One region of the Streptomyces sp. Je 1-369 genome, then DNA from elsewhere that is predicted to be linked to it. Evidence: riboswitches for the same ligand, from Rfam matches in the RefSeq annotation. Region 1 holds a riboswitch; each other region holds the start of a gene.
What was found. A riboswitch is a leader RNA that binds a small molecule or an ion and turns the genes downstream of it on or off. The one in region 1 is predicted to bind cyclic di-AMP.
Positions count from the first base shown of each region.

Region 1 (3,243 bases):
GACAGGCCCTTGTAGTCGGGGTGGGAGCCGACCTTGGTGGCCACGACGACGTCGGAGCGGTTGCCGCGCCCGGCGAGCCACTCTCCGATGAGGGTCTCGGACTCGCCGCCCTTGTTGCCGTCGACCCAGGCCGAGTACGCGTCGGCGGTGTCGATGAAGTTGCCGCCTGCCGCGGTGTAGGCGTCGAGGACGGCGAAGGACGCCGCCCGGTCCGCGGTCCAGCCGAAGACGTTGCCGCCGAGGGAGAGCGGGAAGACCTCGAGGTCGGAGGAGCCGAGTGGGCGAAGAGAAGTCATGTGCTCCTCAACGCCCCCACCGGAGACGGAATTCCGTGCAGGCCACATCGAACTCGCGGCCGGACCGAACCCCGCAAGAGCGCGATCAGGGATTGAGGCCCTTGCTCTGCAGCCACCCGAGCGGGTCGATCCCCGAGCCGCCCGGCGTGTGGACCTCCATGTGGAGGTGCGGCCCCGTGACGTTGCCGGTCGCGCCGACGCGGCCGATGACGTCACCCGTGGAGACCTTCTGGCCCGCGCTGACGTTGAGCGAGGACTGGTGGCAGTACCAGACCTCCGTGCCGTCCTCGAGTTCGAGCACGGTGCGGTAGCCGTACGCGCCCGCCCAGCCGGCCTCCTTGACGGTGCCGGTGTGCACGGCCTTCAGCGGGGTGCCCGTGGGCGCCGCGAAGTCCAGGCCGGTGTGGTGGCCGGAGGACCACATGGAGCCCGCGTCGCCGAAGTGCGAGGTGAGGGTGTACGAGGAGGTGGGGATGACGAAGCTCTTGGCGAGCTTGGCCAGGCGCGCGGCCTCGGCCTTCGCCTTCCGGGCCTCCTCCGCCTTCTTCTTCTTGGCGGCGGCCTCGGCGTCCGCCTCCTGCTCGGCGGCCTTCTGCTGCGCGGCCGCCTCTTCGGCGGCCTTCTTGACGGCGGCGTCCTCCGCCGCGGTCCGCACGGCGCTGTCCGCCTGGTTCTGCTGGTTCTCGGCCTGCTGCATGATGCGGGCGCGCAGGGCCTCGCCCGCGTCGGCGGTGCCCTGCTCCGCGTCGGCGGTGCTGACGCCCGCGGCGGTGAGGGGGGCCGAGGCGGCGACGGTGGTGTCCGCGGCGGCGTCGTCGGACATCAACGAGCCCACGCCCGGCAGCGACTCGGCCTCGGGCAGCGAGTCGGTGACCGCGCCCAGGTCGGGCATCGATATGGAGACCGGCGGCTTGCCGTCCTGCGCGGTGGCTATGCCGCCCGCGCCGACGGCGGCGATGACGCCCACGCCGAGCACGGTGGAGCTGCGGGCGAGTCCGCCGCCGCCCTTCTTGTGCACACGGTGCCTGCCGCGGACGGGACGGACGGACTCCTCGGTGGGGTTCCACTCTTCGAAGGAGCTCTCGTCGTACGAACCGAAGTCGTCGTCATTCGGAACGTACACGGCTTGGGGGGCAGGCCGGTTGGACGCCACTGGGGCGCACTCCTTTCCTTCCTTCTCGCCTACCGGGTTAGCTGACGGGTTCGGAGCAGGAAGGTCTCCTACGAACACCTGGCACGGGTGCACGAGTGCACGGATGCGCAGAGGCCCGATTCACCCCATGTTGGTGGTTCCCCGGCTCCCTTGCGGGATTAGGCGCGTGCGCGCGGAGCCGTCTCTAGTGACGGCTGGGACGACCGCGCTGCGTTATCGAACGTTAATAGACAGCGGGTCGGTATTCCAAGCTGTTCCGGTTGATCGTTAACGCTCATCGGGTGTACGTAACAGGACACGAAGGGGCGCAACGGGGCGAGTTGACCCCAGATCACTAAACACCGGAACTTCACATTCCCTTGACAGAGCGTCAGTTGTTATGCGGAGCGGTGCACTTCAATCACCGGCCGTGACACCCGGAGCTCCGGTCGTGCCGTCCGGTTCCCCCGCGGTGGGGCGCCGCACCGCGAGCAGCGCCATGTCGTCCGTCATGCCACCCCCGGTGTGCCGCCGCACCTCCCCCGCGAGCGCGGCAAGGAGCGCGTGCGGGCCGCTCCGGCCCGGGAAGATCCGCCCGCCGAGCCGGGCGGCGGGATCGTAGAACTCCCCCGCCGCGTTGCGCGCCTCCGAGAGGCCGTCCGTGTAGAAGAGCAGCAGCGCGCCGGGCGGGAGCTCCGTCTCGTCCGCGCGGTCCGGCCAGGCCCCGAGGTCGCCCATGCCGAGCGGCAGCGCGGGTTCGCTCGCCGACAGGACGCAGAGCCGCCCGTCGCCGCGCAGCAGCAGCGGCGGCGGGTGCCCGCGGTTCACCAGCCGTACGGCGCCCTCGCCGTGCCGGATCTCGGCGAGGACCGCGGTGGTGAACCCCTCGAACGCGTCAAGGCCGTCGCGCCGGGTGCCCTCGCGGGCGAGCGCCCGCTCCAGGCGCTGCGCGACCGCCTCCAGGGTGGCCTCCTGCTCGGCGGCCTCCCGGAAGGCGCCGATGACGACGGCGACGGCCGCGACGGCGCCCATGCCTTTTCCGCGTACGTCGCCGACGATGAGCCGTACGCCGTGCGGGGTGTCCTGTACGGCGTACAAATCACCCCCGATGAACGCGTCGGCCTGCGCCGCCTCGTACCGCGCCGCGAAGTCGAGCCCGCCGATCCGCGGATCCGGTTCGGGCAGCACGGCGCGCTGGGTGGCCTCGGAGATGGAGCGGGCGATGGCGAGCCGGTCGTTGCTGCGCCGCACGACACGGTTGATGACGATGGCGAGCGCGGCGACGGTCACCACGGTGACCACCTCGGTGACGGCCTCGACCTGGCTGCTGATGGTGCTGCCGTAGTGCAGGAAGAGGACGGCGGCGGTGGCGGCGACGCCGGTCAGGACGGTGCTGAGCCGCGAGTAGAAGGGGGCGGCGATGAGGGGTGCGGCGGTGAAGAGGGGGGACGCGGTGAACTCCGACGGGGTCGACGCGTCGTACACGACGCCGACGACGAGGAGCAGGAGCGGCAGGACCCGGACGAACGCCCGCTCGGGCCCGGTGGCCCCGCCGGCCCCCCTTTCGTCGGCTTCTCCTCGCTGCCCCACCGCTTGTCTCCCGCCGACTCCGCGCCCATCACCGCGCTGCATTCAGGGTTCCCGCAGCGGCGGGAGGGTGCGACTTGGTGTGGGCCGACCGGGTTACGGACGGGGAGCGGTCACGGCCGGGAAGCGGTCACGGACGGGGAGCGGTCACGGACGGAAAAACACCTGAGGCCGGGAAGCTGATGCTTCCCGGCCTCAGGCCTTCAGTAGCGGGGACAGGATTTGAAC
Region 1 covers NZ_CP101750.1:4,198,207-4,201,449, forward strand. The annotation lists gene NOO62_RS19035 (aldo/keto reductase) at 1-296, opposite strand, end outside; gene NOO62_RS19040 (M23 family metallopeptidase) at 382-1,449, opposite strand; cyclic di-AMP (ydaO/yuaA leader) riboswitch at 1,461-1,624, opposite strand; gene NOO62_RS19045 (PP2C family protein-serine/threonine phosphatase) at 1,846-3,060, opposite strand; tRNA gene NOO62_RS19050 (tRNA-Met) at 3,223-3,243, opposite strand, start outside.

Region 2 (3,243 bases), 3.6 Mb from region 1:
CAGTGGTGGCGCCCCGCCCCCGGGTCGTCGGCGCCGGTGAACGCTATGAGCAGGTCGCTGAGCTGCGGGTCCTGTACCTGGTACACCTCCAGGAGTAGTCGCACGTCGGCGGCCTTCACGCCGCTGCGGCCCGTCTCGATGCGACTCACTTTGGACTGGTGCCAGCCGGCCCGAGCGGCGGCCTGGCTGCTCGTGAGTCCCGCTTGCACACGCAGTGCGCGCAGTTCGGCACCGAGCTGACGACGGCGCACCGCGGGGCCGTACTGCATGCCCGTCTCCTTCCGGACGGAGCCGCCGGATTTCCCAGCGGCGGGGCGGGGCAGTAGGCGAGATTAGAGGAAGTACCGGTCTCCCGCCCAAATACGGTCTGCCGTAGCAGAGTTCACCGCTTCGAGCGACAGATATATGCACATCTCGGTGGATCGCCACCCGTGACCGGCCAAGGAGTGGCAGGCTGGCGCGAAGCACCAGTCCGGGACTGTCCTCGAGTCATCCGCCGCGGGTCGGAGACCGGTCCCGGTGGGAAAGGGACAGCGCCGCCATGGCAGACCACCAGGAAGCCTCCGTCACCCTGCCGAGCGATCCTGCTTCGGTGCCCGCCGCCCGGAAGTACGTCTCGCGCGTGCTCGCGGAATGGGGCCTGCCCGGTGACGCCGAGGTGGCCGACACGATCAGACTCATCGTCTCGGAACTCGCCACGAACGCAGTGCAGCACACCCTGGGACAGTCGCCCACCTTCACGGTCGACGTCGAACTCGACCGTGACGAGCACTTGCGGATCGGCGTCACCGACAGCCATCCGCGCTACCCCAAGCGCCTCCCCGCAGCCGTCCAGCAGGACAACGGCCGCGGCATGGTGATCATTCGCTGGCTGGCCGCCGAATGCGGCGGCAGGCTCTCGGTCAGCCCCACCGACGAGGGAGGCAAGACCGTGTGGATCGCGCTGCCCTGGCGTGCCCCGGTCCGGCGCACCCCTCGCGACGCCACCCACTGACCGGCCACCCACTGACCGTGGGACGGCCGCCGCGCAGCGTCGCGCGCTACCGGCACCGCTCCCTGCGCATCGGGCGCGGAGCTCCGCCGCGGGCCCCCGACGGCCGGGCGTCCGGCTCCTCAACGAGTGCGGCCTCGACGCGCGCCAGGGGACGTCGCGCGAGCCGTGGCAGTACGCCCCACAGCCCGACGCACACCAGCAGCGTCCACACGCCCGCGAGGAGTCCCTCGGTCCGCCCTGACGTCACATCGACGACGAGCAGCACCGAACCGGCGAGTGTCAGGACCAGCACGCCGAGCCCGACGGCGGCGAGCCGGGACGACACCCGCACGATGAGCGGCTTGGCCCGCTGCTGGAAGAGCGAGCGGTGCAGCGCGGCGGGCGCCGTGAACAGCGCCGCCGCGAGCACCGCGAGCAGCAGCGTCGTGACGTAGGTGCCGCGCTGCACCGCGTCCAGCGAGGGAAAGCGCGGGCTGAAGGCGAGGGTGAGCAGAAAGGCGAAGAGGATCTGAACGCCCGTCTGCGTCACCCTCAGCTCCTGGAGCAGCTCCGCGAAGTTGCGGTCGGCGCGCTCCAGCGGTGTTTCGTTGCGGGCGGTACAGGCATAGTCGTCGGACATCCCGTACGGGTATCCCCGTCGGCGCACTCCACGCACCGGCACCTGACGGTGCGTGGCGCGCGCCGGACCGGCCGCGGTGGGTCAGCGGACCCTGCCGTACCAGACGCTGTTGGACCAGATCTTCTCCAGGCGCACCACGGCCCCCCTCTTGGGAGCGTGCCAGATGCGGTTGTTACCCGCGTAGATCCCGACGTGGTAGACGTTCCGACCGGAGTGGAAGAACACCAGGTCGCCGCGGGTCCGCTTGGACCGGGAGACGTGCTTGGTCTTGTTGTACTGCGCGGCGGCGGTGCGCGGCAGCTTCTTGCCCGTCTTCTTGAACGAGTAGAGCGTCAGCCCCGAGCAGTCGAACCGGTTGGGTCCCGCCGAGCCGTAGCCGTACGGGGAGCCCTTCTTGGACGCCGCGATCTTGAGCGCCTTCGTCCCGTGGGTGGCTGCCTGGGCCTCCGACGTGAGCCCGGGGGCCACGACGGTGCCGCCTACGACGGCGAGCGTGAGGACCGATGCGGCACCGGTCCTGGTGAGCAGCGACGGAACATGATTCAGCGCGGTCATGCGCAACCCTTCGTCAGCCGCCTGTGAAAGATGACCTGTCGGGTTCGGGCAGGCGAAGATGCCCGGCCGCGTCGTGCTCTGCGGCTTCACCCCAAGGGCGTCGTCCGGACTTCCCGGACGGGCCCGTCGTACCTGGGTCCTCCACTCCTGCCGTTGCACAGATGTCGACCGGTCATCCGGGTGGCGGCAGGACTCGGCGTCCGCCCGGACCGCCCCGCCGTTGTGGCGGGGGCTTGTCGTCGGAAGGGATCTTGACCCGAGATGGGTCGAAAAACCGAGCCGAAACGGCGTTTTGTGAGGCTCCTCACGACTGACCTGTTCAGGTGGACACTGCCGGAATCGGTCCCCGGCCGGGTGGTCCGACGACCGCTCGACCAGCAGCGGAATACCTAATTCCGCCAGTGCTGTACTCGCAGAACGCAACTTGCACCCCTGCGAAGAAGGACCTGTTCGTACGCCGTCCGGGGTAGCCCGACTGGTCCGTTTCGAAGTGGCCCCGGACGTCGGGGTGTCGAAGGACGCGGTCGGCCGACGGTGTCTCAGCCGCCGCGCGGGGGCGGCACGGTGACTCCTTCGGCCCGGCGCTCCCCGTCGAGGACGCGCAGCGCCCGGGCGAGCGTCGGCGCGTGCACTTCACTCTCGCCCAGCTGGTGCATGAGGGCCGGCGCGTCGCGCAGGGCACCCGCCCGGCCGACGAGGGCCTGGGCGGCGCGCAGCCCGCCGTAGGTGTGCTCGGCGCGGGCCGGATTGATCCGGCCGAGCAGGTCGACGACCTCGAGGTAACGGTCGACCAGTTCTCCCTCGGCGCGGGTCGGCGCGGGCAGTGGCGGCGGTTCGGGCGGCGGTATCGGCGGGATCACCTCGGGTCGCGGGCGGCGAGCGACGTCTCCCGACGCAGGCCCTAGGAGTGATCCGGTCCACGAGGCCGTACTCCAGGGCGGCCGGGGGCGTCGAGGATCTTGTCCCGCTCGATGTCCGCGCCGATCTGCTCCTTGCTCCGCCCCGTGTGCAACGCGAGCATCTCCTCCGACAGCCGCCGCGCGCGGTTCGGCATCGCGGCGGAACACCGCGGTTC
Region 2 covers NZ_CP101750.1:570,676-573,918, reverse strand. The annotation lists gene NOO62_RS02635 (helix-turn-helix domain-containing protein) at 1-269, opposite strand, end outside; gene NOO62_RS02630 (ATP-binding protein) at 542-994, shown strand; gene NOO62_RS02625 (DUF6328 family protein) at 1,041-1,613, opposite strand; gene NOO62_RS02620 (C40 family peptidase) at 1,695-2,168, opposite strand; cyclic di-AMP (ydaO/yuaA leader) riboswitch at 2,172-2,348, opposite strand; gene NOO62_RS02615 (hypothetical protein) at 2,708-3,028, opposite strand; partial or broken gene NOO62_RS02610 (ATP-dependent Clp protease proteolytic subunit) at 3,072-3,213, opposite strand.
Region 2: it holds a riboswitch for cyclic di-AMP, as region 1 does, so the genes downstream of both, NOO62_RS02620 (C40 family peptidase) here and NOO62_RS19040 (M23 family metallopeptidase) in region 1, are expected to answer to the same signal.

Region 3 (3,243 bases), 2.4 Mb from region 1:
GGGTGACGTCGAGGTGCCCGTCATCGAGGCCGCCGTCGACGAGGAGCTGGCCCGCTTCGCCGCGGAGGGCCCCACTCCGGAGGAGATGGAGCGCGCCCAGGCACAGCTGGAGCGCGAGTGGCTCGACCGGCTCGGCACGGTCGCCGGCCGCGCCGACGAACTGTGCCGGTACGCGGTCCTGTTCGGCGACCCGCAGCTCGCCCTGACGGCCGTCCAGCGCGTCCTCGACATCACCGCGGAGGAGGTCCAGGAGGTCGCCGCGGCCCGCCTGCGCCCCGACAACCGCGCGGTGCTCGTGTACGAGCCCGTGGAAGGCGCCGACGAGCGTGCCGAGGAAGAAGAGGAGGCGGCGAAGTGACCGAGGCCGCGACGATGCAGTTCCACCCCCAGCCCCAGGCCGGCACCGCCAAGCCCTGGGCCTTCCCCGCCCCCGAGCGCGGCACGCTGCCCAACGGCCTGACCGTCCTGCGCTGCAACCGCCCCGGCCAGCAGGTCGCCGCCGTAGAGGTCCACCTCGAAGCGCCCCTGGACGCCGAACCGGAGGGCCTGGACGGCGTCGCCACCATCATGGCGCGGGCCTTCAACGAGGGCACCGACAAGCACGACGCGGAGGAGTTCGCCGCCGAGCTCGACCGCTGCGGCGCGACCCTCGACGCGCACGCCGACCACCCGGGCGTGCGGGTCTCCCTGGAGGTGCCGGTCTCCCGACTCCCGAAGGCGCTCGGCCTGCTCGCCGACGCACTGCGGGCCCCCGCCTTCGCGGACAGCGAGATCGAGCGGCTCGTACGCAACCGCCTGGACGAGCTCCCGCACGAGGCCGCCAACCCGGCGCGGCGCGCCGCCAAGGAGCTCTCCCGGCAGCTGTTCCCGCCGACGTCGCGCATGTCGCGCCCGCGCCAGGGCACCGAGGAGACGGTCACGGCCATCGACTCGGCGGCGGTGCGTGCCTTCTACGAGAAGTTCGTCCGCCCGGCCACGGCCACCCTGGTCGTGGTCGGCGACCTCGAGGGCACCGACCTGGACGCCATCCTCACGGACACCGTCGGCGCCTGGACCGGTTCCCCGGGCGAGCCGCGCCCGGTGCCGCCGGTGACCGCCGACGACCGCGGCCGCATCGTCATCGTGGACCGTCCCGGAGCGGTCCAGACGCAGCTGCTGATCGGCCGGGTCGGCGCCGACCGGCACGACCGCGTCTGGCCGGCCCAGGTCCTCGGCACGTACTGCCTGGGCGGCACCCTCACCTCGCGCTTGGACCGTGTCCTGCGCGAGGAGAAGGGATACACCTACGGTGTACGGGCGTTCAGCCAGGTCCTGCGCTCCGCCCCGGACGGGACGGGCGCCGCGATGCTCGCCATCAGCGGCTCCGTGGACACCCCGAACACGGGACCGGCGCTCGACGACCTCTGGAAGGTGCTGCGCACCCTCGCCGCCGAGGGGCTCACCGACGCCGAGCGTGACGTGGCCGTGCAGAACCTGGTGGGCGTGGCGCCGCTCAAGTACGAGATGGCGGCTTCCGTGGCGGCGACGCTCGCCGACCAGGTCGAGCAGAACCTGCCGGACGACTTCCAGGCGCAGCTGTACCGGCAGCTGGCCGCCACGGGCACCGTGGAGGCCACTGCGGCCGTCGTGAACGCCTTCCCGGACGACCGGCTGGTGACGGTCCTGGTCGGGGACGCCGCGCAGATCGAGGAGCCCGTCAGGGCGCTCGGGATCGGCGAAGTGAGCGTCGTCACCGGCTGAGTGGCGGCAGCGACCGCGCTGAGCCACAGTCAGGACGCATCGCGACCCCGGTGACCCGTTTCGGTCACCGGGGTCCTCATATGTCCGGATTCATATAGTGGTTGCCTGTCTGGCGTGTGGCGTGCGCTACAAAAGTCGCGTTCTGTTTGTCGAATGAAAGACGCCCCGCTTAGCGTCGACCCGGCTGTCCGTCGCGCAGTACGCCGCATCCGCGGCACCGGGCAGTCATCGCCGAGTCCCCGTACGGCGCGAGCCAGGGGAGCCGGGGACCCACATGTCCCCTGGGGTGAATCGGGAACCTTGCCGTGAGGCGAGGGACTCGTAGGAGACCTTCCTGCTCCGAACCCGTCAGCTAACCCGGTAGGCGAGAGGGAAGGAAAGGAACACCCGCCACATGGCGTTCACCCGTGCCACCGGGAAGCACCGTCGTCCGAGCCGCATGACGCGGACCACCGCGAACGTCGCGGGTGTCGCGGCGCTCACCACCACCGGTGTCATCGGAGGCCTCGCAGGCCCCGCGCTCGCCGCCGCCGACGAAGCGGCCGTGGAGCACACCGGACTCACCCAGGCGATATCCGTCGGTGACTCGCTCGCCGAGAGCATCGACGCGCAGGCCGCCGCGCAGCGCCAGGCCGCCGACGACGCCGCTGCCGCCAAGAAGGCCGAAGAGGCAGCCAAGAAGAAGGCCGCCGAGGAGAAGCGCAAGGCCGACGCCGAGGCCAAGGCGAAGGCCAAGAAGGAGCGCGAGGCCAAGGAGCGCGCCGCCCGCGAGGCCGAGCGCAAGCGCCTGAACACCTACGTCTCCCCGGTCTCCGGCTCGTACGTCTCCACGGGCTACCAGACCGGCGGCGCCATGTGGTCCTCCGGCAGCCACACCGGTGTCGACTTCCACGCCGCGTCCGGCACCTCGGTCCACGCGGTCGGCTCCGGCACCGTCGTCGAGGCCGGCTGGGGCGGTGCCTACGGCAACAACGTGGTCATCAAGATGAACGACGGCACGTACACCCAGTACGGCCACATGTCGTCCCTCGGTGTCACCGTCGGCCAGACGGTCACCCCGGGCCAGCAGATCGGCCTCTCCGGGTCCACCGGCAACTCCAGCGGCCCGCACCTCCACTTCGAGGCCCGCACCGGCGCGGACTACGGCTCGGACATCGACCCGGTCTCGTACCTCCGCTCGCACGGCGTCAACGTCTGACCGACGCGGCCCCCGCAGCGGCCAAGCACCGAACCGAAAGCCCCGGCTCCTCGTGAGCCGGGGCTTTCGGCGTTCCGGGCCGCCGTGTTCTTGGCCAAAAGATATCCATGAATTCCGTCCCGCCGTCGGAAATCCCGGCGCCCTGCAATAGAGTCACGGAACGAGCGTCGGTCGACCGCGTTGCGCGGGGATCAAAGCGGAGGTCCGGTCATGCGCGTTCCCGCGCACTCGGTATGCACGGCCATTCGGGACGACATAGTCGCCGGTGTGTACGAAAGGGGCGGCAAGCTCACCGAGGAACTCCT
Region 3 covers NZ_CP101750.1:6,610,575-6,613,817, forward strand. The annotation lists gene NOO62_RS29870 (M16 family metallopeptidase) at 1-358, shown strand, start outside; gene NOO62_RS29875 (M16 family metallopeptidase) at 355-1,740, shown strand; cyclic di-AMP (ydaO/yuaA leader) riboswitch at 1,960-2,122, shown strand; gene NOO62_RS29880 (M23 family metallopeptidase) at 2,135-2,938, shown strand; gene NOO62_RS29885 (GntR family transcriptional regulator) at 3,149-3,243, shown strand, end outside.
Region 3: it holds a riboswitch for cyclic di-AMP, as region 1 does, so the genes downstream of both, NOO62_RS29880 (M23 family metallopeptidase) here and NOO62_RS19040 (M23 family metallopeptidase) in region 1, are expected to answer to the same signal.